DNA from 4 places in the Streptomyces sp. NBC_00236 genome. Region 1 is predicted to be linked to each of the others. Evidence: riboswitches for the same ligand, from Rfam matches in the RefSeq annotation. Region 1 holds a riboswitch; each other region holds the start of a gene.

Region 1 (7,541 bases):
GTCGACGAGTACTACTGGGGCTGGAACCTGGTCTTTAATGGTTTAGACCAGTACCGGGAGCTTGGCCTAGACCTTTAGGGGTGTCAAGGGTGTATAAGAAGTGCACTCGCGTCCGTTATAGGACCGACACCTGAGGGAGGGCGACGAGCCGTGACCGGACCGTGCCACCATGTGAGCCGCGACAGACGGAGGAGCCGGTGACGGCAGCAACGCAGCAGTCGGGAAGGCGGGCCATGGGTGCCGACGGGGGCAGTGCGGAGAACGAGACGGGCGCGGGCGCGGGCACGCGTACCGCGCGCGTCCCGAAGTACTACCGACTGAAGCGACATCTGCTCGACATGACGGACACGATGCCGCCGGGCACCCCCGTGCCCCCCGAGCGGACCCTGGCCGCCGAGTTCGACACCTCGCGCACCACCGTGCGCCAGGCACTCCAGGAACTGGTCGTCGAGGGGCGACTTGAGCGCATCCAGGGCAAGGGCACCTTCGTCGCCAAGCCGAAGGTCTCGCAGGCCCTGCAGCTCACCTCGTACACCGAGGACATGCGCGCCCAGGGGCTGGAACCGACGTCCCAGCTACTGGACATCGGCTATGTGACGGCCGATGACACGCTCGCCGGGCTGCTCGACATCACCGCGGGCGGCCGTGTGCTGCGGATCGAACGGCTGCGCCTGGCGAGCGGTGAGCCGATGGCCATCGAGACCACGCACCTCTCGGCCAAACGCTTTCCCGCGCTGCGGCGTTCACTGGTCAAGTACACGTCCCTGTACACGGCCCTGGCCGAGGTGTACGACGTGCGGCTGGCCGAGGCCGAGGAGACCATCGAGACCTCCCTCGCCACCCCGCGCGAGGCCGGCCTGCTCGGTACGGACGTGGGCCTGCCGATGCTCATGCTGTCCCGGCACTCACTGGACGGACAGGGCGAGCCGGTCGAATGGGTCCGCTCGGTCTACCGCGGCGACCGCTACAAGTTCGTGGCCCGCCTGAAGCGTCCGCTGGACTGACACCGCCCTCACCCCGAACAGCCCCCGTGGAAGCGTTCCCACGGGGGCTGTTCGCCGTCTCGCGAGCCCCCACCCCTGATTGGCCTGGACCAACACCCCGACGTTTGGTGGCATTTCGGCCAGACGTCCGAGGCCGGACGACCGTTGCCGGACCGCAATGCGGACAGGGGGTGACGCTGGCCGGAACCCTCGCCTAGATTTCCTGCCCATTACAACTGGTGATCAGCGAGGGGACGGAGTCGCCGCCATGGCGGAAGAACCAGAAGGAAAACCACCCACCGTCACACCCGTGCGGGTGGTCATCGCCCTGTGTCTCATCGCGCCGTTCGTGGCGATGCTCTGGGTGAGTTCGTACGCCAAGGTCGACCCGACCTTCATCGGGATCCCCTTCTTCTACTGGTACCAGATGCTCTGGGTGCTGGTCTCGACGGCGCTCACGATGGTCGCGTACAAGCTGTGGCAGCGTGACCAGCGCGCCCGCAAGGGGGGTGCGTCAGCATGAAGGACGGCGTGAACGGCGTCGCGCTCGGCGTCTTCATCTTCTTCTTCCTGGCCGTCACGGTCGTCGGCTTCATGGCCGCCCGTTGGCGCAAGGCCGAGAACGAGGCCAGTCTCGACGAATGGGGGCTGGGCGGCAGGTCGTTCGGCACCTGGGTCACCTGGTTCCTGCTCGGCGGCGACCTCTACACCGCGTACACCTTCGTCGCCGTTCCCGCGGCGATCTACGCGGCGGGCGCGGCCGGCTTCTTCGCGGTGCCCTACACCATCCTGGTGTACCCGCTGATCTTCACGTTCCTGCCGCGCCTGTGGTCGGTGTCGCACAAGCACGGCTACGTCACCACCTCGGACTTCGTCCGCGGCCGCTTCGGCTCGAAGGGGCTGTCGCTGGCGGTCGCCGTCACCGGCATCCTCGCCACGATGCCGTACATCGCCCTCCAACTCGTCGGCATCCAGGCGGTGCTGGACGTGATGGGCGTCGGCGGCGGCGAGAACACGCACTGGTTCATCAAGGACCTGCCGCTGCTGATCGCGTTCGCGGTGCTCGCCGCGTACACGTACTCCTCCGGGCTGCGCGCCCCCGCACTGATCGCGTTCGTCAAGGACGGGCTGATCTACCTCGTCATCGCGGTGGCGATCATCTACATCCCGATCAAGCTCGGCGGCTTCGACGACATCTTCGCCAAGGCGGGCGAGGCCTTCTCCGCGAAGAACGAGGCGGCCGGAAAACCCGTGGCCGGACTCGCTCCCGGTGAGGCGGGCCAGTGGGGTTACGCCACCCTGGCCCTCGGCTCGGCGCTGGCGCTCTTCATGTATCCGCACTCGATCACGGCGACGCTCTCCAGCCGCAGCCGTGACGTGATCCGCCGCAACACGACGATCCTGCCGCTGTACTCGCTGATGCTGGGTCTGCTCGCGCTGCTCGGCTTCATGGCGATCGCCGCCGGCGTCAAGGTGGACAACGGCCAGCTGGCGATCCCGCAGCTGTTCGAGAACATGTTCCCCGACTGGTTCGCGGGCGTGGCCTTCGCCGCCATCGGTATCGGCGCCCTGGTGCCCGCCGCGATCATGTCGATCGCCGCGGCGAACCTGTTCACCCGCAACATCTACAAGGACTTCCTGAAACCCGACGCCACACCCGCGCAGGAGACCAAGGTCTCCAAGCTGGTGTCGCTGCTGGTGAAGGTCGGCGCGCTCGCCTTCGTCCTCACCATGGACAAGACGGTCGCGATCAACTTCCAGCTGCTCGGCGGGATCTGGATCCTCCAGACGATGCCGGCCCTGGTCGGCGGGCTGTTCACCCGGTGGTTCCACCGCTGGGCGCTGCTCGCGGGCTGGGCGGTCGGCATGCTGTACGGCACGATTGCCGCGTACGGGGTCGCCAGCCCGACCCAGAAGCACTTCGGCGGGTCCTCCAAGGAGATCCCCGGTATCGGCGAGATCGGCTACATCGGCCTGACGGCCTTCATACTGAACGTCGTGGTCGTCGTCGTCCTCACCTTCGTCCTGAACGCCGTGAAGGCGCCCGCCGGGGTCGACGAGACCTCCCCGGGCGACTACACCGCGGACGCGGGCGACCCGGGTGTGAAGACGGAACTCCCGCCGGCCACCGCCGGTGCTCCGGGCGGTCACTGACCACCTGCTGCCTGCACGGGCCGCCGCATCCCTCCCCGGAGAGATGCGGCGGCCCGTTCGCACCTCCCGCACAAATCGCTTGCGGCCACGGGCCGCCCGTGCGGCAGACTTCCCCCATGGACATAACGATCCGGCCGATCGAGCCCGCCGAGCACGCACTTCTCGGCGAGATCACCGCCGAGGCCTACCTCGGCGACGGCCTCCTGGAGTTCGGCGACGGCGATCCGTACCTGGCGCAGCTGCGCGACGTCCCCCGCCGGGCGGCCGAGGCCGAGGTGCTGGTGGCCGCCGACGCGACGGGCCGCGTCCTGGGCGGGGTCACCTACGCGCCCCCGGGGAATCCGTGGGCCGATATCGCGACGGCGGACGAGGCGGAATTCCGGACGCTGGCGGTCTCCCGCGAGGCCCGGGGCGCAGGAGCCGGGGAGGCGCTCGTACGGGCCTGTATCGACCGCGCACGGGGTACCGCGGGGGTCACGGGGATCGTCCTGTCGACGCAGCCGGCAATGCACGGGGCCCACCGGATCTACCGGCGGCTCGGCTTCGTCCGCACCCCCGAGAGGGACTGGAGCCCCGTCGCCGATCTGACACTGCTGACGTTCCGTCTAGAGCTGCGCCCTCCGGCGTGAGAGCGAGCACGACACAACATGTGGGGGCTGCCGCATCCTGCAGCCCCCACATGTATGCTCATGCCTGCTGTCGCCGCAGGGAAATCCGGTGCGAATCCGGAACTGTCCCGCAACGGTGTGTTCGGTGTGCTTTTGCGCACCCCCTAGTCCGAGGTCCTGCCGACAGCGCATCCGGCTCGACCGATCCGGATGCCCAGACGTCCGGGCCTCGTGGATGGGCCGGTGGACGCCGTACGGAGCGCTGCCCTGCCGGGTCCCGCCCCGTCCGGCTGCCCCCGCTCCCCGAAGGCCCCGAGCCGAGCGAGGGAGAGCACCACGTGACCATCGCGCCAGCCGATCCGGTTTCAGCGGCCGAATCAACGGGATCCACGAGCGACGGACCGGGAACCGCACTGCTGCGGACCCTGACCGACCTCACCGCCGATCTGCCCGACACCGACCCCGGACGCGTCGCCGCAGCGGCGCTGCGCGGCCGCAACGCCCGGTCGGACGAGGCCGAGCTGCGCTCGCTGGCCACCGAGGCCGCCGCGGGCCTGATCTCCGAGGACCCCGCCTACTCCCGGCTCGCCGCCCGCCTCCTCACCCGCACCATCGCGGACGAGGCGGCAGGGCAGGGCGCGACGTCGTTCTCCGCATCGGTCGCCGTCGGGCACCGCGAGGGCCTGATCGCGGACCGCACCGCCGAGTTCGTGACGCTCCACGCGGCCGCCCTGGACGCACTGGTCGGGCAGTCCCTCGCCGACGGCGCCGACGACCGCTTCGGCTACTTCGGCCTGCGCACCCTGCACAGCCGCTACCTGCTGCGTCACCCGACCACCCGCCAGGTCATCGAGACCCCGCAGCACTTCATGCTGCGCGTCGCCGCCGGGCTCGCCGAGGACACCTCGGAGCGCGCCATGGACGAGGTCGCCGCGCTGTACGGGCTGATGAGCCGGCTGGACTACCTGCCCTCCTCCCCCACGCTCTTCAACTCCGGCACCCGCCACCCGCAGATGTCCTCCTGCTACCTGCTGGACTCGCCGCTGGACGAGCTGGACTCGATCTACGACCGCTACCACCAGGTGGCGCGCCTGTCCAAGCACGCGGGCGGCATCGGCCTCTCGTACTCCCGTATCCGTGCACGCGGTTCGCTGATCCGCGGCACCAACGGGCACTCCAACGGCATCGTGCCGTTCCTGAAGACGCTCGACGCCTCCGTCGCCGCCGTCAACCAGGGCGGCCGGCGCAAGGGTGCCGCCGCCGTCTACCTGGAGACGTGGCACGCGGACATCGAGGAGTTCCTGGAGCTGCGCGACAACACGGGCGAGGACCAGCGGCGTACGCACAACCTCAACCTGGCGCACTGGATCCCCGACGAGTTCATGCGCCGGGTCGACGCGGACGGGACCTGGTCGCTGTTCTCCCCGGCCGACGTGCCCGAGCTGGTCGACCTGTGGGGCGATGAGTTCGACGCCGCGTACCGGGCCGCGGAGGCCAAGGGGCTGGCCCGCAAGACCATGCCGGCCCGTGAGCTCTACGGCCGGATGATGCGGACCCTCGCGCAGACCGGCCAGGGCTGGATGACGTTCAAGGACGCCTCCAACCGGACCGCGAACCAGACCGCCGAGCCGGGCCGGGTCGTGCACTCCTCGAACCTGTGCACCGAGATCCTCGAAGTCACCGACGACGGCGAGACGGCCGTCTGCAACCTCGGCTCGGTCAACCTCGGCGCGTTCGTCGAGGGCGGCACGATCGACTGGGAGCGCCTCGACGCCACCGTGCGTACCGCCGTGACGTTCCTCGACCGGGTCGTGGACATCAACTTCTACCCGACCGAGCAGGCCGGCCGCTCCAACGCCCGCTGGCGTCCGGTGGGTCTGGGCGCGATGGGTCTCCAGGACGTCTTCTTCCAGCTGCGGCTGCCGTTCGACTCCCCCGAGGCCCGCGCCCTGTCGACGAAGATCTCCGAGCGCATCATGCTCGCGGCGTACGAGGCGTCCTGCGACCTCGCGGAGCGCTCGGGCCCGTTGCCCGCCTGGTCCGAGACGCGTGCCGCCCGCGGTGTGCTGCACCCGGACCACTACGACACCGAGCTGAACTGGCCGGAGCGCTGGGACGCGCTGCGCGCCCGTATCGCGAAGACCGGGATGCGCAACTCCCTGCTCCTGGCCATCGCGCCGACGGCGACGATCGCCTCGATCGCGGGCGTGTACGAGTGCATCGAGCCGCAGGTCTCCAACCTCTTCAAGCGCGAGACCCTCAGCGGTGAGTTCCTCCAGGTCAACGCCTATCTGGTGGCCGAGCTGAAGAAGCTCGGCGTGTGGGACGCGCGGACCCGTGAGGCGCTGCGCGAGGCGAGCGGCTCGGTCCAGGGCTTCGCGTGGATCCCCGAGGAGGTGCGGGCGCTGTACCGCACCGCGTGGGAGATCCCGCAGCGCGGACTGATCGACATGGCGGCGGCCCGTACGCCGTTCCTCGACCAGAGCCAGTCGCTGAACCTGTTCCTGGAGACGCCGACGATCGGCAAACTCTCCTCGATGTACGCGTACGCCTGGAAGCAGGGGTTGAAGACGACGTACTACCTGCGCTCCCGCCCGGCGACGCGGATCGCCCGCGCGGCGTCCGCCGCCACGGTCCCGGAGCAGGCACCCGCGCCCGACGCGGACGCGATCGCCTGTTCCCTCGAAAACCCCGAGTCCTGCGAGGCCTGCCAGTAATGAGCTCCAACGACGACAAGAACCTGCTGGACCCGGGCTTCGAACTGACCCTGCGGCCGATGCGCTACCCGGACTTCTACGAGCGCTACCGGGACGCGATCAAGAACACCTGGCACGTGGAGGAGGTCGATCTCCATTCCGACGTGGCGGACCTCGCCAAGATGTCGCCCGCCGAGCAGCATCTGATCGGCCGGCTGGTGGCGTTCTTCGCGACCGGGGACTCGATCGTCTCGAACAACCTCGTGCTGACGCTGTACAAGCACATCAACTCCCCCGAGGCGCGGCTGTACCTGTCGCGGCAGCTCTTCGAGGAGGCCGTGCACGTCCAGTTCTATCTGACGCTGCTGGACACGTATCTGCCCGATCCGGACGACCGGGCGGCCGCGTTCGACGCGGTCGAGGAGATCCCGTCGATCCGCGAGAAGGCGCAGTTCTGCTTCCGGTGGATGGACTCGGTCGAGAAGATCGACCGGCTGGAGACGAAGGCCGACCGCCGCCGTTTCCTGCTGAACCTGATCTGCTTCGCGGCGTGCATCGAGGGACTTTTCTTCTACGGCGCCTTCGCGTACGTGTACTGGTTCCGCTCCCGCGGGCTGCTGCACGGCCTCGCCACGGGCACCAACTGGGTGTTCCGTGACGAGACGATGCACATGAACTTCGCGTTCGAGGTCGTGGACACCGTCCGCAAGGAGGAGCCCGACCTCTTCGACGACGCCCTCCAGCAGCAGGTCACCGACATGCTGAAGGAGGCCGTCGAGGCGGAGCTGCAGTTCGGCCGCGACCTGTGCGGCGAGGGCCTGCCCGGGATGAACACCGAGTCGATGCGCCAGTACCTGGAGTGCGTCGCCGACCAGCGGCTCACCCGGCTGGGCTTCCCCGCGGTGTACGGCTCGGAGAACCCGTTCTCGTTCATGGAGCTCCAGGGCGTCCAGGAGCTGACGAACTTCTTCGAGCGCCGCCCGTCCGCGTACCAGGTGGCCGTCGAGGGCACCGTCGGCTTCGACGACGACTTCTGATTCCTCAGATCCTCGCCCAACTCCTCACGTACGGACGCCGTGCGGCCCTCACCGGCCGTGCGG
Region 2 (7,541 bases), 5.4 Mb from region 1:
CCTTCATGTCCGGCACCCTGCACGCACTGGCCGCGCACGGACTGCTCGGGCCGGCCGGGCGGGAGCGGCTGCGCGAACCGGACCGGGACACCGTGACGGACGTCCTGCGCCGGGCGGCGGCTTCGGCGGCCGTCACCGTCGCCCGGGCCGGCGCCAACCCGCCCGACGAGGCGGAACTGGACGCGGCACTCGCCCGGACGTGAACGCGGCGGTGCCACCGGCACCCTCTACGGGGACGGCGGCACCGCCATCACGCCGACGAGGAACTGCCGGGCCCGGTGGCCCGGAGACGCTGCCCGTGCCTCTGCGCCCGGCTCTCACCGGCGCGGCACCGTTGGACCCACCGCCCGTTGTCCGGGCATGACACGGTGACCCTGCGGCAGCCGGGCTACGCCGGCGCCGCCAGATGCGGTCTGCTGTCGTCGTCGAGGAACTCGACGACCGCGAGGACGAACAGGGCACACAGCGCGATCCAGACCGTGACCAGGCCCGTCGGCCTGTCCCACGCCAGCAGCACCGCGACGGCCACCACGACCACCGTCCAGTTCAGCGGGCGCCTCGCCCGGTGCACCCAACGGCCGACCGGGCCACCGGTGAAACCCGCCGCGTCCCGTACGGCCCCGATGCCACCGGTCCACATCGCCATGACCCGGCTTGCCGCGCGGCCGCTGCCCGTGAGCCAGGCGGCGAGTGCCACCACCGCTCCGACGGTCACCACCAGCCGGACCCCGGCGCGCAGATAGCCCGCCAGCGTGTCGAACACCGCCCCCGCCGCCGGCTGGGAGACGTCCGGGGGAAGGCTGTCGAGATAGAACGCTCGCCCCGCCCACAGTCCGAGCCCGAGCAGCGCGGCACCCACGGCCATGGCCAGCGCCGCGGTGACCAGCGCCCGCCGGCGGCGCACCGCCAGCAGCACCCCGCCCGCCGCCACCACCACCGTGAACACGGGCAGCCAGAATCCGAGCAGTTCGAGGGCCCGGAAGCCCTTCTCGGCCTTGCCGACCGAGTCCGAGGTGAGGAGGGTGAAGTCGGTGTGGATCTCGGGAATCTTCTCGGCCACCGTCAGACCGCGGTCGACGAGGCGCTGTTTCACCCGGTCGATGACCGGGGCGAGGTCCAGGGTCACGGTGTCGCCGGCCAGCTTGACCGCGCCACCGCCCTCACCGGTCAGGGCCTTCACGACGGAGGCGTGCGCCTGCCGGTTGAGGTTGCTCCACACCCGCTCGAAGCCGTCGCTGGTGACGAACCGCTCCACGGTGCCGTGCACGAAGTTCGAGACGCCCGTGGTGAGCGGGCCACCGAGCTTCTGGAGGGCCTTGTCCACCACGGGCCGGTCGGCGGGCGCGACGTCCGCCAGCAGCGCGTCGACGTTCAGGTGGGTCATGACGGCGTCGGTGACCCGTGCGGTCACCGCCGCCTGCACATCCGGGTCGGAGGCCAGCGGCTCCATCATGTCCACGTAGCGGTCCGTGTCCCCGGCGACGCCGCTCGCCCAGCTCGACAGGACGCTCAGCGGGGTGAGCACGGCCGCCACCAGGATCAGCAGGACCGCGAAGAACGAACGCAGGCGCGGGCGTGAGCGTGCCGGGGCGCGGGCCTCCAACTGCGCCACCCGGGCCCGCAGGGCTTCCAGTTCGGCGTGTTCGTCCTGAGCCGCAGGCTGTTCGGGGTGCCGTTCCATGAACCAAGGGGATGGCCTGTCCGCCCGTACAGCGCGGCGGATTGCTGCATACAGGTGACGGACGGCCGACGGGCCGCTGCCGCGCATCGGCCCGGACAGCGACTTGTGGAGTGTCCTGGACGTTTGCTGATCGTTCCCGGTTTTATGAACACCATTTTCGACAGCGCCCACACTCCGGAAGCCGGAACCGGTCCGGTCGCCGGCCCGCTCAGCACCGTCCTCCTCGGCGCGGACGCCCGCCGCGAGCACGGATTCTGGCGCCGCCTCGTCGCCACCGAGCCGTTCCGCCGGCCGCTCTGGCCGCCTCCCGGCCCCACGCCGGACGAGCGCCTCGCCCTGGCGCACGCACGGCTGCGCGCGCTCAACAACGCACTGGACAGCGCCGCCCGGCCCGCCGCGGACCCCCGCGCCCTGGCCGCACTGCACGAGTGGCTCGCCCCCGTGGACCCGGCGTTCGCCACGGTCGCGGGCATCCACTACAACCTCTTCCTCGGCAGCCTTCTGGACCACGACGCCGACAGCCCCCGCGATCTGTCGGACTTCCTCGGGCTGCGGCGGATCGGCACCTTCCTCTGTACGGAGGTGGCGCACGGCAACGACGCCGCGGCCATCGAGACGACCGCCACCTACGACCCCGAACGGGACGGGTTCGTGCTGCACACCCCGCACGCCGGCGCACAGAAGTTCATGCCCAACACCAGCCCGGCCGGCGGCCCCAAGTCGGGTCTCGTCGCCGCCCGGCTGATCGTCGACGGCCATGACCAGGGGGTCTTCCTGCTGCTGGTGCCGCTCACGGACGCGTCCCGGGCCCTGCCCGGGATCCGGGTGCGCCGGCTTCCCGCACGGATGGGCAGTCCGGTCGACCACTGCCTGACCTCCTTCGACCGGGTCTTCGTGGACCGCGGGGCGCTGCTCGGCGGCGCGCAGGGGCGGGTCGGCGACGACGGGGTGTTCCGCGGCGGCACCGACGGACGCAGGCGCCGCTTCCTCGCCTCGATCGGACGGGTCACCACCGGCCGGGTCTGCATGAGCGCCAGCGCGGTGGGCTCCGCCCGCACCACGCTGGCCGTCGCCGTCCGCTACGGCGGCCACCGCTTCGTCTCGGGCGGCCGCTCGGCGTCTCCCGTGCCGGTGATGGCCCACCGCAGCCACCACGGCCCGCTCGCCGAGGCCATGGCCACCGTCTTCGCGATGAGCCTGCTGCACCGGCGGGTGCTCGACCGGTGGGAGAAGGCGGCGGCCCGGCCGCCCGCGGAGCGGGAGACGGACGAGCGGCTGGTCGACATCGCCAAGGGATGGATCACCTGGCAGGCCAGGTCCGTGATCGTCGAATGCCGGGAGCGGTGCGGAGCCCAGGGGCTGCTGGAGAACAACGGAATGACCGAACTCGTCACCGGGATCGAGGGCGCCATCACCGCCGAGGGCGACAACCTGGCCATTCACTCCCGGGCGGCCGCCGGACTGCTCCTCGACGCGGCACGGGCCCCGAGGGAGGAGACGGCTGCCCGCCCCGCGGGCGGCAACCTCGCCGACCTCCGGTTCCTCGGCCGTCTCCTGGACGAGGTGGAGCGCATCTGGTTCGCCCGGGCCGCCGCACGGATGGCGGAGGCGGCGGAGGGCGACCCGCTGGCGCGCTGGAACGCGGCATCCGGGCCCGCGCTGCGGGGGGTCGAGGCCCATGCGTACCGGCAGGCGGCCCAGGCGTACGAGAACGCGCTCGCGGCGCTGCCCGGCGGCGAGGCCCGCGAGCGCCTGGACGAACTGGCCCGGCTGTTCGCGCTGCGCTGGGTCGCACGCAACAGCGGGGACCTGCTCGCGGCAGGCCACCTGACCGCCGGTCAGGTCGACGGACTGAGCGATGCCACCGAACAGCTCGTCACCGCGGTCGGCGGACATCTGCCGGAACTGGCCGCATCCTTCGCGCTGCCCGGTGAACTGCTCGCCGACTGGCCCATCACCGGAGCCCGCTACACCGACGCGTACGACGATCCGGGCGCCTCCTGGCACACCGCCGCGGCCCCGGAAGCGCCCGGCCCGCGCACCCCTGGTGGCGAATCGGTTCACCCCAACGTGTGACCGGAGCCGGGCCGCCCCGGACGGCCCGTGTCCGGGGCGGTGCGCGGCACACCGCCCCGGCCCCGCACCGCCGCTGAGCTGCGCAGAGGCTCGTGGTAGCGTGCCCGGAGCCAGTCGAACTCCACGTAGGGGTCAGGGAATCCGGTGCGAATCCGGAACTGACGCGCAGCGGTGAGGGGGACGGGCGGGGCCACGGCCACTGGGAGACCCACGGTTTCCCGGGAAGGCGTCCCGTCCGCATGAACCCGAGTCCGAAGACCTGCTGGCACCCGCGGTCCGGTACCGGGCCGCGGAACTCCGCACGGGCCCCGCGCATGGGCCCAGAGACGCCGAGGTACTCCGTGCCGCGCACAGCCGGCCCCGCCCGCTCCGCCGCCCTGCTCACCGCCGCCCTGATCCTGCTGACGGCCTGCGGCGGCGGCCTGGACAGCACAACCGCCAAGTCCGGCCACGCCGAGGGCTATCCGGTCACGCTGAAGAACTGCGGACGGACCGTCACCGTGGACGCGGCGCCGGAGCGCGCCGTACCGGTCGACCAGGGATCGACCGAGATCCTGCTCTCGCTCGGTCTCGCCGACCGGCTGGCCGCCACGGCCACCTGGACCGATCCGGTGCTCAAGGGCCTGGAGAAGGCCAACGCGGGCGTCCCGAGGATCTCCGACAACCGCCCCTCGTCGGAGAAGGTCCTGGACCAGGAGCCCGACTTCGTCAGCGCCTCCTTCGAGTCGACGCTCGCCAAGGGCGGTGTCGCCCCCCGCGAGCAGTTCGAGAAGCTCGGCGTCCCCACCTACGTCTCGCCCGCCGACTGCACCGCCAAGGACAACAGCAAGGACGGCGACGGCGTCCGCACCGGCGCCCTGACCATGGACAGCGTCTACGCCGAAGTGCGCGACCTGGCCGAGGTGTTCGGCGTTCCCGAGCGCGGCGAGAAGCTCGTCGCCGGGCTGCGCGCGCGGGTACGGAAGGCGACGAGCGGCATCGACGCCTCCGGCGCCTCGCTGCTGTACTGGTTCGCCAACTCCGAGGCCCCGTACCTGGCCGGCTGCTGTGGTGCGCCCGGCATCATCACCCGGGAACTCGGCGCGGAGAACGCCTTCGACGACACCCACGAGGAATGGCCGCAGATCAACTGGGAGACGGTCGCCGACCGCGACCCCGACGTGCTGGTCATCGGCGATCTGACCCGCAAGTCGCAGACCGCAGAGAGCGCCGCGAAGAAGATCGCCTTCCTGGAGTCCGACCCCGTCACGAAGAACATGGACGCCGTCCGGCACAAGCGCTATGTGCTGCTCAGCGGCCAGGCGATGAACCCGACCATCCGGACCGTCGAGGGCGTGGAGCGCGTGGCCGCCGGCCTGCGCACCTTCGGGCTCGCGGGGTGACGGACACCGAACGGGCCGCGGCGCCGCGCGAGGCCGCGGCCGTGCGCACCGGGCCCGGCCTCCGGCGCATCAGCGGTATCCGCGAAGGGCTCCTGTGGACCGGCGGGCTCCTGCTGCTCGCCCTGTCGGTGGCCGTCGCCGTCACCATCGGCCCGGCCCGGATCTCCGTCGCCGACGTCTGGTCCGCGGTCGCCTCCCACCTCGGCGCGGGCGAGTCGCGGCTCAGCCCGATCCGCGACGGCATCATCTGGAACCTGCGCATGCCGCGCACCCTGCTCGCCGCCGTCTGCGGCGCGGGGCTCGCGGTCTGCGGCACCGTCATGCAGTCGCTGCTGCGCAACCCGCTTGCCGACCCGTTCGTCCTCGGGGTCTCCTCCGGAGCCTCGACCGGCGCCGTCGTCGTGGTCGTCCTCGGGGTCGGCGGGGGAGCGGTCTCCCTGTCGGCCGGCGCGTTCATCGGGGCGCTGTGCTCCTTCGCCCTGGTCATGCTGCTCAGCCATACCCTCGGCGGCAGCACCGACCGGGTCGTCCTGTCCGGGGTCGCGGCCATGCAGCTCTTCTCCGCGCTCACCTCCTTCGTCGTGATGACCGCCGCCGACGCCGAGCAGACCCGCGGCGTCCTGTTTTGGCTGCTGGGCTCGCTCGGGGGCGTCGGCTGGAGCGATGTGTGGATCTGCTCCGCCGTGCTCGGCGTGACGCTGCTGATCTGCCTCGGCCACGCCCGTACGCTCGACGCCTTCGCCTTCGGCCAGGACGCGGCGGCCACGCTCGGCGTCCACGTCGGCCGTACCCGGATCGTCCTGCTGTGCACCACCGCACTGCTGACCGCCGCTCTGGTGAGCTCGGCCGGTGCTATCGGGTTCGTCGGGCTGGTGCTGCCGCACGCGGCCCGGGCGCTCACCGGCTCCGGGCACCGCAGACTGCTGCCTGTCACCGCACTCGCCGGGGCCGTGTTCCTGGTCTGGGTCGACACCCTCGCCCGGACCGTCCTCGATCCGCAGGAGGTACCGGTGGGAGTCGTCACCGCACTCATCGGGGTCCCCGCCTTCGTGCTGGTCCTCCACCGCACCCGGCGGACCCCGTGACCCGGGCCCTCGGCGGCCTGCGGGCCGACCGGGTCAGCCGGGAGGCGGGCGGCCGCCTCATCCTGGACGGCGTCTCGCTCGCTCCGCCGCCCGGCGCCACCATCGGGCTGATCGGCCCGAACGGCTCCGGGAAGTCCACCCTGCTGCGGATCCTGGCCGGAGTCCTCGCTCCGGACGCGGGACTGGTCACTCTCGACGACGACCCGCTGAACGAGGTCGGCCGCCGCACCGTGGCCCGGCGCGTCGCAGTGGTCGACCAGCACGCCGTGACCCAGGTCGAGCTCAGCGTCGTGGACGTCGTACGCCTGGGCCGCATCCCGCACCGCCGCGCCTGGTCGGCGCCGTCGGAGGCCGACGAGAGGGCGGTGCGGGAGGCCCTGGAGCGGACCGGTCTCGCGGAACGCCGCGACCAGTCCTGGCACACACTCTCCGGCGGTGAACGCCAGCGCGTCCAGATCGCCCGGGCGCTCGCCCAGCGGCCGCGCGAACTGCTCCTGGACGAACCGACCAACCACCTGGACATCCAGCACCAGCTCGAACTGCTGACCCTGGTCACGTCGTTGCCGCTGACCGCCGTCGTCGCCCTGCACGATCTCAATCTGGCCGCGATGTTCTGCGACCGGATCGTGGTGCTGGACGGGGGAAAGGCCGTCGCGGGCGGCACTCCGGCGGAAGTGATCACGGAGGGGCTCATCGCCGAGGTCTACCGGGTGCGGGCCGTCGTGACACCGGACGGCCCGCAGGGGAGGCCCTCGGTGCGCTTTCGTCCGGGGCGGGCCTGAGCTTCCTGCCGCGTCCGGTGCGGTCCGATGCGTCGCGGCCGCCGGGTCGCCCCGCGCCGTGGAGCGCGCAAGGGGCGGGCCCCGGTGCGGGGCCCGCCCCTCTCTCGGTGCGGTGCGGTGGAGTACGTCCGTCCGGCGCGGCGTGGCGGGGGTCAGCGGCGCCGTCCCTGACCGAACTCGCCGCCCATGTCCTTGCCACCCGTGTCCTTGCCGCTCTTGCTGGTGCCGTCCGCGTAGTCGATCTGCTCCTTGCGCAGCTCGGCGGAGACTTCCTTCTGCTCGGTCACCTTCTTCGTTTCCATCCGCACCCGCTCGACCGGCACGGTCTCCTTGCGCATCGTGGCGCGTTCGGCGTGCAGGGTGACCTCCACGTCCTGCTCGGTGATGTCGGACCGGCCGGCGGCCTTGTCGCCCGGACGGAGCGGTTCACGGATCACGCGCACCTCTTCGTGCGTGACGGGCACGGTCCTGGTGACGTTCTCGGTGACGACGTACTTGTGGAGACGGGCCTTGCCGCTCTCGTACTCCTCGGTGC
Region 3 (7,541 bases), 2.2 Mb from region 1:
CCGGTCGCCGTCGTAGCCGTGCACCTCACCGAAGCGGGAGCCCTCCGCCCACGCCTGGCGGGCCTCCTCGATTTCCTCGTGGGAACGCCCGATGAAGTTCCACCACATGACGATCTCCTCCTCGAAGGGCTCGCCGCCCAGGAGCATCAGCCCCGCGTCCGACTCCGCACGCAGGGGAAGCTCGGAACGGCCGCAGCCGAGGTAGAGCATCGACCCGGGCAGGACGGGCACGCCGTCGACCTCCGCCTCGCCGGACATCGACAGCACGGCGTACTCGAAGTCGGGGTCCAGCGGGAGGCGGGCCTCGGCTCCGCCGCTCAGGGCGAGGTCGGCGCCGACGATCGGGGTGTACGCGGTGCCGGGCGAGGTGGCGCCGTCGAGGGTGCCGAGGATCACCGTGGCCGTGAGGCCGGGGGCGGTGACGGTCGGCAGGTCCTTGTGGTGCTGGAAGTGCGGTTCGACGGTGCGGTGGGCATCGGGCAGGGCGACCCAGAGCTGGGCGCCGTGCAGCAGCGCGGCGTGCGGCCTGGGGCTCTCCTCGGAGTGGCTGATCGCGCGGCCCGACGTCATCAGGCCGAGCTCGCGCGGGCGGATCGTCTCCAGACTGCCCAGGCTGTCGCGGTGCAGGACCTCGCCCTCGTGCAGCCAGCTGACCGTCTGCAGGCCCATGTGGGGGTGCGGCGGAACCTGCATCCCGGGTTCGTCCGCGATGTCATCGGGGCCGTAGTGGTCGACGAAGGCCCAGGCCCCGACCATGCGGCGGCCCAGGTTGGGCAGCAGTCTGCGGACCTCGGTGGACTCGCCGAGCCGGACGTGGCGCGGAGTGAGGAGTTCACGTACGGGTTCGGCGACGACGAAACCCCGCCCTCCACAGACGGAGAGTGCGGCCTGGCGATCGAGATTGCTCATGGCGGTCAACCTATTCCCGTGCGGCTCCGGGCGGGTGGCGCCCACGCCGAATTTTTAGTGGAATGTTAAACCATCTGCCGGTGTTGTGGCGGGTGGACACGTACGGGAGCGGCCCGGCGGCGCCTTCGACCGAGGAGGTCACATGAGCGACACCTACTACGAGTTCGGAACCGCCGCCGAGCGCTGGGACCGCGCACAGCTGTTCTTCGGGTCGAAGGAGTACACGACGGCGGCCAGGATCCTGGGCGGACTCGTCGAGGAGGTGCCGGACCAGGTCGCGCCCCGGCTGCTGCTGGCGCGGGCCTACTACCACTCGGCACGGCTCGTCCGGGCCGAGACGGAGCTGCGCACGGTGCTGGAACTCGACCCGGTGGAGCAGTACGCACGGCTCATGCTCGGCCGCACGCTGGAGCGCCAGGGCCGGCAGTCCGAGGCGGACACGCAGCTGCGGATGGCCGCCGCCCTGTCCGGGGACTTCACCCCGGCCGGTGATGCCTGACCGCCGCGCACACCGGGCCGCACCCGGATATCCGGGTGCGGCCCGGCCTCGGCGCGTGATACCTCACAGGGCATGACCTCACTCGACACACCACGGCTGATCCTGTCCCCGATGACCCTTGCCGAGGCCGAGCAGGTGGCGGCGGGCAGGCCGGCCGAGGGTGCTCGCTGGGCTCCCGGCTTTCCCCTCCCGGGTGAGATGCGGGCGGCCCAGCGGTTCCTGGAGACCTGTGCCGAGACCCGTGACCCGACTCCCTACGGTTCGTACCACGTAAGGCGCCGCGAGGACGGGCTGCTGATCGGCGGAGCCGGGTTCCACGGCGCGCCCGACGAGAACGGGCACGTCACGATCGGCTACGGACTCGTGCCGTCGGCGCGCGGCATGGGCTACGCCTCCGAGGCGCTCCGTGCGCTTCTTCGGTTCACCCGTGACCAGGGCATCGTCTGCGTGCACGGGGACGCCGACCTCGACAACATCGCCTCCCAGCACGTCATGGCCGCGGCGGGCATGCGCCTCGTGAAGGAGGACGCGCTGCTGAGGTACTACCGGATCGACTGGGACGGTTCCGCCGGACAGGCGTGAGCCGGCTTCCGTACGCGTCAGGGCCCGCCGCGGATCCTGGTCTCCCCCGGCGGGCCCTGACAGAACCTCAGCCCGCCACGGGGGCCGACCGTTTCGTTCTGGCGTCCGTGGCAGTGGCCGCGTCCCGCCCCGGCTCCAGCAGCCGTTCGGTGAGATAGCCGAAGACCAGCCCGAAGGCCGTCCAGAGCGTGACCTGCACCGCGAGCGTGGCCAGCCTGAACTCCCAGAGCAGAGAAGCCGGGAAGTCCTTTCCGACCTCGTTGAAGGAGGGCAGGAAGGCATAGGCGAGGCCGATGACCAGCACGTAGCCGGCAGCGGCGGCGATGGTGGCGTTCCAGTTGCCCAGGCGCGGAGCCAGCCGCCTGCCGAGGATGACGGCGGCGACGGCCAGCAGCACGCTGAGGGCGACCATGAGGAAGAACAGCGCGGTGCGTCTGCCGATGGTGTCGGGGTTGCCGACAGCCGGCGGATTCGCCGGGTACTTCAGGAACGGGACGATGTACACGGTCAGCAGGGCGGCTCCCGCGATCAGCGCGGCCGTCGCCCTGGGGCCGAACCGGCCCAACCGGCCGAGTGCGTAACAGAAGACGAGTGCGGCGATGCCGCCGACGGCGACGCCGAAGACGAGTACACCGGTGGCGAGTCCGCCGGTGGCCTGCATGCCCCGGCTGACGAGTTCCTCGCCGCCGCCGTGGTCGTGGCTGTGACTGTGGCGGTGCGCCTCTTCGAGGGCGATGGCCGCATCGACGCGTGACTCGCCGAGAAAGTACGCCACCGCAAGCGCGAGCGCACCCGCGACAAGGCCGGCCAGCATGCCGCGGACGAGCAGGGCTCTGACAGATATGGAGTTCATGAGGGATTCCCCTGGATCAGCCGGATGGATCAGTGGCAGGGGAATCCGAGGAGGTGACGGCCGTCGTGGACCCACTCGTGCACGCCTTCGCCCGAAATGAGCGCGGTGGCGCCCTGCTCGGCACCGACGAAGTACAGCAGGATCAGCATGACGACGCCGAAGAAGACCGCCCAAGGGGCAATGGCCTTCAGCGAGATGGGAGTGATGGCGGGTGTGACCGTGGCGGGGGCAGCAGTCTGTGCCATGGCAGAACCTCCTGAGGGAACACGCGTCCCGATCGTGGTGCCTGAGACGAAGGTGCTGGGTCTGACTTCCCGTACGGGTACGGGTTCACAGTGGCGCGACCGTGCCGGATTCTCACCGGACTTCCGTCACACCCTCGTCGTGTCGTCGCGACCATACCGCTTGGGCGTGACGGCCGCCATGGTGCCCGTGGGCGGGCCGGCGCGCCCTGGATGCCATGGTGTGCTTGGCCACGGGGTCACAGTTCAGGGAGTTGAGGGCGGGCATGACGGTACGGGTGATGTTGATCTCACCGGCAATGAACTCCGCGCTGCGCGAGGCCCGGTTCGCCGGTGACGCTCCGCTGGACGAATCCGGGCTCCGGCCTGCCCGGGCAGCCGCTGCCTCCGGTTCGGTCCCGGTCGCGGACCAGTGGCTGCGGGGGCCGTCCCGCCGCTGCCGCGACACCGCGGAAGCGCTGGGGCTCCGGACAGGCGCCGAACACGCCTTGCGGGACTGGGAGATGGGCCGCTGGTCCGGTGCGCGGCTGTCCGAGGTGAGCGCGGACGAGCCGGACGGGGTGGCGGCCTGGCTGGCGGATCCGGCGGCGGCTCCGCACGGGGGCGAGTCTCTGCTGGAGCTCTGCGCCAGGGTGGGCCGGTGGCTCGACTCGCTGCACGGGGACGGTCCGGGCCGGGTCGTGGGGGTGGTCGAGCCTGCCGTGATCCGGGCCGCCGTCGTCCATGCGCTGGCCCTTCCTCCACTGGCGTTCTGGCGACTGGACGTGGCACCCCTCACGGTCACGGAGCTCAGCGGCAGGTCGGGGCGGTGGAACCTGCGCTGTGGTCGGCCGCTCGTAGCGGAGGAGCCTGTCCGGTGACCGCGGTCCCGCGAGCGACGGTCACCGTACGGGGCGGAGAGGGTGCGGCGGCCACCGTACGGGCCGGACGGTGTACTCCGCGCGGGAGCTCGGGCCGATATGCACTCCGCGCGGGAGCCCTCAGGCCGTGCCCGTGCCCCCGCGTGCCGCGTTGATCCTGGCATCCAGCGTGATGGCGGCGTCGATCAGCGCCAGGTGAGTGAACGCCTGTGGGAAGTTACCCAGTTGACGGCCCGTCACGGCGATCTCCTCCGAGTACAGGCCGAGATGGTTGGCGTAGGTGAGCATCTTCTCCAGGACCAGCCGGGCCTGGTCGATGCGTCCGGCCCGCGCCAGGGCGTCGACGTACATGAACGTACAGAGGGAGAAGGTCCCCTCCGAGCCGCTCAGCCCGTCGGGTGAGGCCTCGGGGTTGTAGCGGTAGACGAGGCTGTCACTGACCAGCTCATGCTCCATCGCGTCCAGCGTGGACTTCCACATGGGATCGTCCGGCGTGATGAAACCGACCGTCGGCATGCGCAGCAGGGACGAGTCGAGGACGTCGTCGCCGTAGTGCTGGACGAAGGCCTTCTTCGTCGGGTCCCAGCCACGGTTGAGCACCTGCTGGTAGATCGTGTCCCGGGCGTCCACCCAGCGGCCGCGGGCAGCCGGACGGCCGTCGTCGGTGGCGATGCGGACGGCGCGGTCGAAGGCAACCCAGGACATCACGCGGCCGTAGGTGAAGTCCTTCCTGCCGCCTCGGGTCTCCCACAACCCCTCACCGGGCTGGTCCCAGTGATCGACCAGCCAGTCGAGAAGGGTGTGCAGCGCGGTCCAGCCCCGCGTATCCAGGTGCATGCCGTGCTGGTGCGCGAAGTAGATGCTGTCGAGCGCCTCACCGTAGATGTCCAGTTGCAGCTGGCTCGCCGCTCCGTTTCCGATGCGGACCGGGGCGGAGCCGCCGTAGCCCTCCCAGTGGTCCAGGGTCTCCTCGACCAGGTCCGAGGAGCCGTCGACGCGGTACATGATGTTCAGTGGCCCGGTGCCGCCTTCGTGACCGGCCTCTTCCTTCACGCGGTCGTGCAGCCAGCCGATGAACGCCCTTGCCTCCTCCCTGAACCCCAGGCCCAGCAACGCGTACACCGAGAACGACGCGTCACGGATCCAGGTGAAGCGGTAGTCCCAGTTGCGTTCTCCGCCCAACTGCTCGGGCAGGCCCGCCGTGGGGGCCGCCACCAGGGCGCCGGTGGGCGCGTACGTCATGAGCTTCAGCGTCACGGCCGACCGTTCCACCGCTTCCCGCCACCGGCCGGCATAGGTGGACTGTCCCAGCCAGGAGCGCCAGAACTGGACGGTCTCGTCGAAGAGTTGCTCGAACTCCGCCACGGATACCTCCTGCGGCGGCCCGTCGGGGGACGACTCCATGACCAGGCCACGCTGCTGGCCCGCCTGCAGGGTCAGGGTGAACCGCAGGTCGTTTTCGCCCGAGAGGATGTTCAGCAGCCGCTCGTCCTGTGGCTCGCGGACGGCGTGGACGGCGAGGTTCATGTCCGGTGAAGTGAACAGGGCCCCGCGCTCCGTGATGTGCAGCTCGTGCGGTGTGCGGCCGTAGTCGAAGCGGGGAGCGATCTCCCCTTCGAACGTCATGCTGCCCCGGACGCACCGCAGCATGCGGACCAGACGGTGCCGGTCCGTCGCTGTCGTTCCGGTCACCGGCATGAAGTCCACCACCTCACCGGTGCCGGCCTCGGTCATGAAACGTGTCACGAGGACGGCCGTGTCGGGGTGGTAGAGCTGCTTGCTCGTGTACGTGTCGGCGACCGGCCGGACGGTGAAGTGACCGCCCTTTCGGTGGTCGAGCAGGGCACCGAACACGCTGGGCGAATCGAAGCGGGGACAGCAGAACCAGTCGATCGTCGCGTCCGTGGTCACGAGAGCCGCGGTCTGCAGGTCTCCGATCAGACCGTGGTTCTCGATCAGGGGATATTCGTCCATTTTGCGCCCCTTTCGGCACCGGCGACCCATCGTATGCCGACGACGGCACGCCGTCCTGATGAGGGAATGCGGTGAGCTGACGGCCGCAGGCTCTGCACATGACGGAGAGGCCGGCCGGGCCGTACGCAGCCCGGGGCGACCGCGCGGGACACGGTCTCCGGAGCCGTGCTCGACGTGGAGGTGGGCCTGGTCGCCGGGCAGGGGACCCGGGCGCGGTCACGACGGATGCCGTCGCGGCCAGGGCCGGGGTGAGCAAGCCGCCCGTCCACCGGCGGTGGTCCACCGAACAGGATCTGATCATCGTTGCCGCGGAGACCCGCATCGGCGTCCTGTCGGTGCCCGTCCGGGCGGCTTCCGCGCCGGGGGCTCCGCTTCGTGCTGCCACGGACTCGGCTGGAGGCCTTCCTGCTGCCCGGCTCGGACCGGCTGCTCGCTGGCCTCGTCAGGCGTCGGCCGATCCGGGCGCGGCGCGCAGCCACTACGCGATGCATATCGGGGCGCGGGAGCGAGCGCGAGCTCAGGGACGTCGACGGTCACCCGCCCGGGTCCGGGCGGCGAGGCGGTCGGCCGGCAGGTCTGCCCTGACAGCGGCATCCGCGACCGGCGCCCGCGCAACTCGGTCACCGAGGGCGACTTGACCGCATTCCAGCCGTTCCCCGGCGGCAAGTCGCTGCCATGGCAAGGACTTGCCGCCACCGGCTCTTCACGCCGTGCGCCACTCGCGGATAGACCCATGCCATGTTCTCCCCCATTCAGTCACCCGCCTTCCGGCGCAGACGCCGGCAGTTGCTCTCGGCCGCCGTCGCCGTGCCGCTTCTGGCGTCGGGCCTCATAGCCCTGCAAGCGCCCGCACAGGCCGCTCCGAGCAGGCCCGCCGTTCCCGCCAAGCCCTCGGCGACCCACAAGGTCACCCTGGTCACCGGCGACGTCGTCACGGTCACCACGATGGCCGACGGCAAACAGTCCGCTGACGTTCACCGGCCCGACAGCGCCGTCGGTGGCGTGAAGATCCAGGAGGTCAAGGGCGACCTGCTCGTCGTCCCGGACGAGGCGGCACCGCTGCTGGGCGCCGGCAAGCTCGACCGCCGACTGTTCAACGTCACCGACCTGATCGAGATGGGTTACGACGACGCGAAGTCGGCCGCGGTGCCGCTGATCGCGACGTACACCCCGTCGAAGTCCCGCTCCGCCGTCGAGCCGACGGCCCCGCGCGGCAGCAAGCTGACCCGCAGCCTCAAGGGCATCCACGGTGCCGCGCTCAGCACCGGGAAGCGGCAGGCCCACGCCTTCTGGACCGCCGTCGCGCCGCAGGGGGCCGCGAAGCTCGGAGCCGGTATGGAGAAGCTCTGGCTCGACGGCCGGGTGAAGGCCACCCTGAAGGACAGCGTGCCCCTGATCGGCGCGCCCGAGGCCTGGGCGGCCGGGTACACCGGCAAGGGGGCCAAGGTCGCGGTCCTCGACACCGGTATCGACGTCAACCACCCCGACTTCGCCGGCCTGATCGACGGCACGGTCAGCTTCGTACCGGGCGAGACCGTCACCGACGTCAACGGCCACGGTACCCACGTGGCCGGCACGATCGTCGGCTCGGGTTCCGCCTCCGGCGGCGACAACAAAGGTGT
Region 4 (7,541 bases), 4.1 Mb from region 1:
ACCCAGAGCCAGGTGGCCTCCTCGCGGCTGAGGACCTCCTGGGCGTCCTCGGGGTCGGTTCCGTCGTACTCCGCGAGCCAGAGCAGCGCGTACGGGCGCAGTGACGGGTCGGCGACGACGGCGCGCACCTCGGGCTCGGCCGGTGCGCCGACGACTCTGAGGGCCTCGAAGGCGAGCCCGCGCAGCAGCGCGTCCTCACCGCGGGCCACGCCGAGCAGTTCGGCGACGGCACTGCCGACGGGGCGGGCGGCCAGCCAGGCCCGGTATTCGGCGCGGGCCGGCCCGGGTGTGAGGCGGGCGCAGCCGAGCAGCATGTCGGCGGCGGACTGCTCGATGTTCCCGGCCGGGCTCTGGGCGGCGACGCAGATCTGTTCCAGCTTGACCCAGACCGCCCAGTTGCCGAGCGGGGTCAGGGTGGCGGTCCCGGCGCCGAGGGTGAGCGCGCCGACCGCGGCCAGCCCTTCCAGGGCCCAGTCGAGCAGGAGCGCGACCAGTGCGGCGGGGTGGGCGGTGGGCGCCGGTTCGGCGGGGGCGGGCAGCGGCTGCGGCCCGTACGGCACCTCGCAGCGCTCCTCGTGCAGTTCCGCCACACGCTGGCCGAGCAGGTCCAGGAGGGCGGGCACGGTGACGGGGCCGGCCGAGAGCTGAAGGAGCGAGAGCACCTGGGGCACGGCCTCGACGGCCTCGGCGACCGCGGTGGACTCGATGTCCTGGGGTGCGGGGTGGACGAGCGACCATGCGTCGAACAGCGCCACCCAGCCACGGAGCACGGCGGAGTCGTCGCGGTCCCAGGCACGCAGCCGCCAGCCGGGCCGGGCCCTCTCGCCGTGCAGTTCCACGAGGCCGGCGAGCCGGGCCCGGTCCCAGCCGGAGCGCACCTGGGCCGGGGACAACGCCAGCGCCGCCGCGGCCCGTTCCAGGGCCTGGGCGGCCAGGGGTGGCGTGCCGGGGCTCGCGCCGCCGGCCGCCCAGCGGGCGATCCGTACGGCGTCGGCGAGAGCGGCCCTGGCCTGACGGGCCAGTTCCGCCCGGGGCGGGGTGCCCTCGGGCGGGCGGGGCGCCGGCCTGGTGCGCCGGGTGCTCACGGCCTTGCGAGCGGTGGCGAGGGGTCGCGGGCGGACAAGTCGCAGCCTGGAGTCGCGCGGGGTACGGGACGTCACGGGGAGCAGTCTTGCCTCTGACGGCCCGAAAGCCCAAACGGAACCCGGATCACCGGTGTCGGGGCGGTGCCGCACCGGCCGGGACCAATCGGCCGAAGCGGCACATCAGCTCACATCAGGGGCGTGAGGAAGCGCCGCAGCGTCTCTTCGTAGTGGGCCGGGCCGGCGTTCCACATCGCCGCATGCGGAGCCTGGGGCACGGCGTGCAGGGAGATCAGGTCGGGGCGGCGGGCGGCGAGCTCCCTGGACGGCTGCCAGGGGGCCAGGGTGTCGTCGGGCCCGTGGAAGATCAGCGTCGGCACGTGCAGGGTCGCGGGCAGCGAGGTGTCCAGGAGCCGGGCCCCGTGCAGTCCGGTCTTCCCCTGGGCGGCGCGGACGGCGAGGGGGAGCAGGGCGGAGGGGACGCCGTGGGCGGCGGCCAGGGCGCGCAGCGTGGCCTGCCAGTCCAGCACCGGCGAATCGAGGACGAGTCCACAGATCCGGTCGCGCAGCGCGGAGTTCACGCAGGCGTGCAGGGCCATCGAGGCGCCGGTCGACCAGCCGTGCAGGACGACCTTCTCGGCGCCGTAGCGCACGGCGAAGCGGATGGCCGCGTCCAGGTCCCGCCACTCGGACTCACCGAGATGGGCGAGCCCGTCCGGGGAGCGGGGAGCTCCGGGGTCGCCGCGGTAGGCGAGGTCGAGCACCGGCAGCTGCTGCCCGTGCAGGAAGGCCGTCACGTTCAGCGGGTGTTCCCGGGTGGTGCCGAGGCCGTGTGCGGTGATCACCCAGGTGTCGCGAGGCCCCGGTACGAACCAGGCGGGCAGGCCGCCGAGTTCCCCGGGGATCTCCACCTCGCGGAATTCGAGGCCGAGGGCGGTGGCGGGGTCGCCGCTGTGGAGTTCAGGCGTGATGCGGACCTTGGCGCCGGGGCGCAGGGTGCCGTGGTTCACGCGCTCCAGCCGGCGCACGACGGTGTCGGCCGCCTGGTGGGCCTGGTCGATCACCGGGCCCACGACGGCGTGCACGTCGTCGCCCACCAGCCCGTAGGTGCCCGGCCTGAGTGAGCTGAAGGACCGGGTGAGGGTGACCTGCCCGGCCGCCGTCGCATGCACGGTCAGCCGGCGGTCGGCGGGGAGGGGGCGTCCGGACGGTGCCTTGAGGGCGACGTCGCCGGCGTACCGGCCGGCGGCGACCGCCGCCGCCGCGCCGACGCCGAGGATCGTGGTGACGGCTGCTGCCGTTGCTGTAGCGGGGCGCACGGCTTCAGTGTCACGGGCTTCACCGCGCACGGCCAGCGGGCGGGGCCGTCCGGTGGCCGGCCGGGTCCCCCAGGTCCTGTCGTCGAACTCCCGCCTGCCTTTCGGGCGACGGCGGGAGTTCGACGACAGGACCTACCGGTTTCCGTGCGGCTGCCCGTACCCCTTCAGCGCTTCCCCGACGTCGCTCAGCTGCTCCGGCGTGAGCAGGGCCGGAGTGCGGCCGGGCACCGAGCTCGCGGTGAGCCAGAGGCGGCACAGCCATTCGAGCTGGGCGGTGCGGTCGTACGCCTCGTCGAGGGAGGCACCGTAGGTGACCGTTCCGTGATTGCCCAGCAGGCAGCCGGTGCGGTCGCGCAGGGCCGTGAGCATGTTCTCGGCCAGTTCGTCCGTGCCGTAGCGGGCATAGGCGGCGACCCGGACGGGGCCGCCCAGCATCGCCGCGGCGTAGTGCACCGACGGCACCTCGGCGACCAGCGTGGAGACGGCCGTTGCGTGCACCGCGTGGGTGTGCACCACGGCGGCCGCGTCGGTGTTCCGGTACACCGCGAGATGGAGCGGAAGCTCGCTGGTGGGGGCCATGGTGCCGAGGACCTGGTTGCCCTCCGGATCGACGCCGGTCAGGTCCTCGGGGCGGAGCCGGTCGTACGGCACTCCGCTCGGGGTGACCAGTACGGTTTCGCCGACCCGTGCCGACACGTTGCCCGAGGTGCCCACGACCAGTCCCTCGGAGGCCGTCCGGCGGGCGGTGGCGACGACCGCGTCCCAGGCCCGTTCGATCGAATCCCGCCACTCACCGCTCATACGAAGATCCTTTCAACGGATGAGCGGCCCTCTGCCACCCCTCCCGCGACAGCCTCCCCGGGCGCCGGATTCCGGGCCCACACCGGCCCGTACCGGAATCCCGCCGTCTTCCGGCGGACGAAAAGAGCGACGGCACTCCGGTTGGGGTCACCGCAACGCCCTGCCCAGTTCATCTTCCGTTCACTCAGATTGCCTACGGTCCACGTGCCACTGACGTCGAACGATTGCCTGGGTAAATGGAACACATCACGCTGCTGCTCGCGATTGTGATCGTGACAGCTCTAGTGTTCGATTTCACGAACGGTTTCCACGACACCGCCAACGCGATGGCCACCACCATCTCGACCGGCGCACTCAAACCCAAGACAGCGGTGGCCATGTCCGCCGTTCTCAACCTCGTAGGCGCGTTCCTGTCGGTGGAGGTCGCCAAGACGATCTCCGGCGGGATCATCAACGAAGACGGGCTCAGAACCGAGGTCATCTTCGCGGCGCTCGTCGGCGCCATCCTGTGGAATCTCCTGACCTGGCTGGTCGGCCTGCCCTCCAGCTCCTCCCATGCGCTGTTCGGCGGCCTGATCGGCGCCGCGGTGATGTCCGCGGGCTGGTCGTCGGTCGACGGCGGCACCGTCGTCACCAAGGTGCTGCTCCCCGCGGTCGCCGCACCGGTCGTCGCCGGTCTGGCCGCGCTGCTGGCCACCAAGCTGACGTACCGCATCGGCGGGAAGGTCACGGGCGGCGCCCAGGAGAAGGCCACCGCGAAGGGGTACCGCGCCGGCCAGATCGCCTCGGCCGGGCTCGTGTCGCTCGCGCACGGCACCAACGACGCGCAGAAGACCATGGGCATCATCACGCTCGCCCTGGTCACCGGCGGCGTCCTCTCCCCCGGCTCCAACCCGCCGGTCTGGGTCATCGTCTCCGCGGGCCTCGCCATCGCGCTCGGCACCTATCTGGGCGGCTGGCGCATCATCCGCACCATGGGCAGCGGCCTGACCGAACTGAAGCCGCCGCAGGGCTTCGCCGCCCAGACCAGCGCGGCCACCGTCATCCTGGCCTCCTCCCACCTCGGTTTCTCCCTGTCCACGACCCAGTCGTGCTCCGGCGCCGTCATGGGCGCGGGCCTCGGCCGCAAGGGCGGCGTGGTCCGCTGGTCCACCGCCACCCGGATGTTCGTCGCCTGGGGCCTGACCCTGCCGGCCGCCGGTCTGGTCGGCGCGGGCGCGGAGCTGCTCACCAAGCAGGGGACCTGGGGTGTCGTGGTCGTCGCGGCACTGCTGATCGCCGGTTCCGGTGCGATCTGGATGCTGTCGCGGCGCAAGCCCGTCGGCCACGACGACGTCGCCCCGGCCGGTGAGGACGCCGAGCCCGCGGGCGTCGTCACCACGGCCATCGCGGCCGTCAGCCCGCCGCCCACCGCGGCCGCTCAGCCCCACGACCTCACGGCCACCATCCCGGCCCCCGCCGGGCCGGTCGCCGACCCGGCCCGACCCGCCACGGTCTAAGAGCCCCGGTAAGGACAGATCCCCATGAACATCGACTGGGCAGCCCTCGGCACCGTCTTCGGCGTCTCCCTCGTCGCCACCGTCGCGCTGGTGGGCCTCTTCACCCTCGGCATCGTCGGCCTCTCCAAGCAGCCCGAACCGGCCGCACAGGGCGGCTCGACGGGCGGCCCTGCGGGCGGTTCGCTCATGCTGGTCCGCGCCGGCGCGTACGTCTGCTTCGGCCTGTGCGCCGCGGCCGTGGCCTACGGCATCTACCTGATCGTCGCCTGACCACTGCCTGAGCCCCACCGGTCCCACCCTCATCGGGCCGGACGCACCTGAGGTGCGTCCGGCCCGATGTGCGTCTCAGCACACTGCACCGTCGCAGGTCAACGGCAAGTTGACGGGCGTTCGCAGAGCGTGGTGGACTGCCGGAGCCATTACGGCGACAGCAGAGGAAGCCGGTGCGAATCCGGCGCGGTCCCGCCACTGTCACCGGGGAGCAGTCCCCCACCACTGGAAGTCACGGTCCACGCAAGCGGACTGGAAGGCCGGGGGAACTGCGGATCCGGAAGCCAGGAGACTCTCGTCGCCGTCACGTCGAACCAGGGCGCGGACCCTGAGTGAGGACATATCGCCATGCCCGGCTGCCGTGCGTCCATTCCTGTGCAACGCAGAACAGGTCCTGAGGTCCTTCGAGGCGCAACGGCCGGCTGAACCGTGCGTGCCGATCGCATCTTCGCGTACGGCGCCACGGCCGGTCTGATCGGCGATCTGCTGCTCGGTGATCCCCGCAGGGGACACCCGGTCGCCGCCTTCGGGCGGGCCGCGGCAGGCGTCGAACGCCGTCTGTGGCGCGACCACCGCGGGTGGGGCGCCCTGCACACCCTGGTCTGCGCCGGAGGCGCCGCCGGGGGCGCCGCGCTGGCCTCCCGTGCCCTGCGCCGCCACCCCGCCGCGTCCGTCGCCCTGACCGCCGCCGCCACCTGGTCCGTCATCGGTGGTACGTCGCTGGGGCGCGAGGCCCGGGCCATCGGTGGCGCGCTCGCCGCCGGGGACATCGAACTGGCCCGGGAGCGGCTGCCGCATCTGTGCGGCCGCGACCCGCAGTCCCTGGACGGGCCGCAGATCGCCCGCGCCGTCGTGGAGTCCGTCGCCGAGAACACCTCGGACGCCGTGGTCGGCGCCCTGGTGTGGGGCGCGCTGGGCGGGGTGCCCGGACTCGTCGGGTTCCGGGCCGCCAACACGCTCGACGCGATGGTCGGTCACAAGTCGCCCCGCTACCGGCGTTACGGCTGGGCCTCGGCCCGCCTCGACGACCTCGCGGGCTGGCCCGGCGCCCGGCTGACGGCCCTGCTCGCCGTGACCGCCGGGGGGCGGCCACGGGGAGCGGTCCGCGCCTGGCGGGCCGACGCCGCCAAGCACCCGAGCCCGAACGCGGGCCCGGTGGAAGCCTCGTTCGCCGGTGCGCTCGGCGTACGGCTCGGCGGGACGCTCGCCTACGGCGGCCGGGTCGAGCACCGTCCCGTGCTCAACGGGGAGACGGGCCGCGCGGTGGAGCCCGCCGACATCGAACGGGCCGTACGGCTGTCGCGCCGGGTGAGCGCGCTGGCCCTCGGCGTGAGCGTGGCGGCCCGGCTGGGCGCGGGGTTCGCGGCACGAGGCATCGCGGGGGCCCGTACGGCCGGTTCCCGCAGCACGACACCTCGACTCTCAGGACGGAGACCGACATGAGCGGCGGACTGCTGGTCGCCGGGACCACATCGGACGCGGGCAAGAGCGTCGTCACGGCGGGCATCTGCCGCTGGCTGGTGCGCCGGGGCGTGAAGGTGGCGCCGTTCAAGGCGCAGAACATGTCACTCAACTCCTTCGTCACCCGCGAAGGCGCCGAGATCGGCCGCGCCCAGGCCATGCAGGCCCAGGCCGCCCGGGTGGAGCCGACCGCGCTGATGAACCCGGTGCTGCTCAAGCCCGGCAGCGACCGCTCCAGCCAGGTCGTCCTGATGGGCCGTCCGGTCGGCGAGATGAGCGCACGCGGCTACCACGGCGGCCGGCAGGAGTCGCTCCTGTCCACCGTCGTGGACTGCCTGGAGCAGCTTCGGGGCACGTATGACGCCGTGATCTGCGAAGGGGCGGGCAGTCCGGCCGAGATCAACCTGCGGCGCACGGACATCGTGAACATGGGCATCGCCCGGGCGGCACGCTTCCCGGTGGTGGTCGTCGGCGACATCGACCGCGGCGGGGTCTTCGCCTCGTTCTTCGGTACGACGGCGCTGCTCTCTGCCGAGGACCAGTCGCTGATCGCCGGCTACCTGGTCAACAAGTTCCGCGGCGACGTCTCGCTGCTGGAGCCCGGCCTGGACATGCTGCGCGAACTGACGGGACGGCCGACCTACGGGGTGCTGCCGTTCGCCCACGGCCTCGGCATCGACGAGGAGGACGGTCTGCGGGTCTCGCTGCGCGGCACCGTACGCGAGTCGGTCGTCGCCCCGCCGCACGGCGAGGACATCCTGCGCGTCGCCGTGTGCGCCGTGCCGCTGATGTCCAACTTCACCGACGTGGACGCGCTCGCCGCCGAACCGGGCGTCGTCGTGCGGTTCGTGGACCGTCCCGAGGAACTCCACGACGCCGACCTCGTCATCGTGCCCGGCACCCGGGGCACGGTGAAGGCACTCGCCTGGCTGCGCGAGCGCGGGCTCGCCGACGCACTGCTGCGGCGCGCCGCCGAAGGCCGTCCGGTCCTCGGCATCTGCGGCGGCTACCAGATCCTCGGCGAGCACATCGAGGACGACGTGGAGTCGCGCGCCGGGCAGGTCGACGGGCTCGGACTGCTGCCCGTACGCATCCGGTTCGACCGCGAG

The links. Region 1 has a riboswitch for cobalamin ahead of OG446_RS25770 (ribonucleoside-diphosphate reductase subunit alpha). Riboswitches for the same ligand answer to the same signal wherever they lie in the genome.
Region 2: another riboswitch for cobalamin. It lies ahead of OG446_RS01310 (ABC transporter substrate-binding protein); the one in region 1 lies ahead of OG446_RS25770 (ribonucleoside-diphosphate reductase subunit alpha).
Region 3: another riboswitch for cobalamin. It lies ahead of OG446_RS34990 (CbtB domain-containing protein); the one in region 1 lies ahead of OG446_RS25770 (ribonucleoside-diphosphate reductase subunit alpha).
Region 4: another riboswitch for cobalamin. It lies ahead of OG446_RS07170 (cobalamin biosynthesis protein); the one in region 1 lies ahead of OG446_RS25770 (ribonucleoside-diphosphate reductase subunit alpha).

The regions. Positions count from the first base shown of each region.
Region 1 is NZ_CP108100.1:5,679,538-5,687,078, reverse strand. Features, by position in the region: gene OG446_RS25790 (GntR family transcriptional regulator) at 234-1,004, shown strand; gene OG446_RS25785 (DUF3311 domain-containing protein) at 1,252-1,506, shown strand; gene mctP (monocarboxylate uptake permease MctP) at 1,503-3,137, shown strand; gene OG446_RS25775 (GNAT family N-acetyltransferase) at 3,254-3,766, shown strand; adenosylcobalamin-variant (AdoCbl-variant) riboswitch at 3,834-3,932, shown strand; gene OG446_RS25770 (ribonucleoside-diphosphate reductase subunit alpha) at 4,084-6,462, shown strand; gene OG446_RS25765 (ribonucleotide-diphosphate reductase subunit beta) at 6,462-7,478, shown strand; gene OG446_RS25760 (hypothetical protein) at 7,483-7,541, opposite strand, start outside.
Region 2 is NZ_CP108100.1:276,500-284,040, reverse strand. Features, by position in the region: gene OG446_RS01325 (carbohydrate kinase family protein) at 1-203, shown strand, start outside; gene OG446_RS01320 (hypothetical protein) at 389-1,681, opposite strand; gene OG446_RS01315 (acyl-CoA dehydrogenase family protein) at 1,826-3,757, shown strand; cobalamin riboswitch at 3,852-4,038, shown strand; gene OG446_RS01310 (ABC transporter substrate-binding protein) at 4,099-5,139, shown strand; gene OG446_RS01305 (FecCD family ABC transporter permease) at 5,181-6,224, shown strand; gene OG446_RS01300 (ABC transporter ATP-binding protein) at 6,221-7,006, shown strand; gene OG446_RS01295 (PRC and DUF2382 domain-containing protein) at 7,159-7,541, opposite strand, start outside.
Region 3 is NZ_CP108100.1:7,849,687-7,857,227, reverse strand. Features, by position in the region: gene OG446_RS35010 (pirin family protein) at 1-909, opposite strand, end outside; gene OG446_RS35005 (tetratricopeptide repeat protein) at 1,052-1,408, shown strand; gene OG446_RS35000 (GNAT family N-acetyltransferase) at 1,481-1,990, shown strand; gene OG446_RS34995 (CbtA family protein) at 2,058-2,843, opposite strand; gene OG446_RS34990 (CbtB domain-containing protein) at 2,873-3,088, opposite strand; adenosylcobalamin (AdoCbl) riboswitch at 3,134-3,227, opposite strand; gene OG446_RS34985 (histidine phosphatase family protein) at 3,352-3,945, shown strand; gene OG446_RS34980 (glycoside hydrolase family 15 protein) at 4,066-5,919, opposite strand; gene OG446_RS34975 (S8 family peptidase) at 6,658-7,541, shown strand, end outside.
Region 4 is NZ_CP108100.1:1,623,796-1,631,336, forward strand. Features, by position in the region: gene OG446_RS07145 (hypothetical protein) at 1-1,085, opposite strand, end outside; gene OG446_RS07150 (alpha/beta hydrolase) at 1,271-2,401, opposite strand; gene OG446_RS07155 (class II aldolase/adducin family protein) at 2,534-3,202, opposite strand; gene OG446_RS07160 (inorganic phosphate transporter) at 3,439-4,701, shown strand; gene OG446_RS07165 (hypothetical protein) at 4,726-4,971, shown strand; cobalamin riboswitch at 5,135-5,266, shown strand; gene OG446_RS07170 (cobalamin biosynthesis protein) at 5,401-6,414, shown strand; gene OG446_RS07175 (cobyric acid synthase) at 6,411-7,541, shown strand, end outside.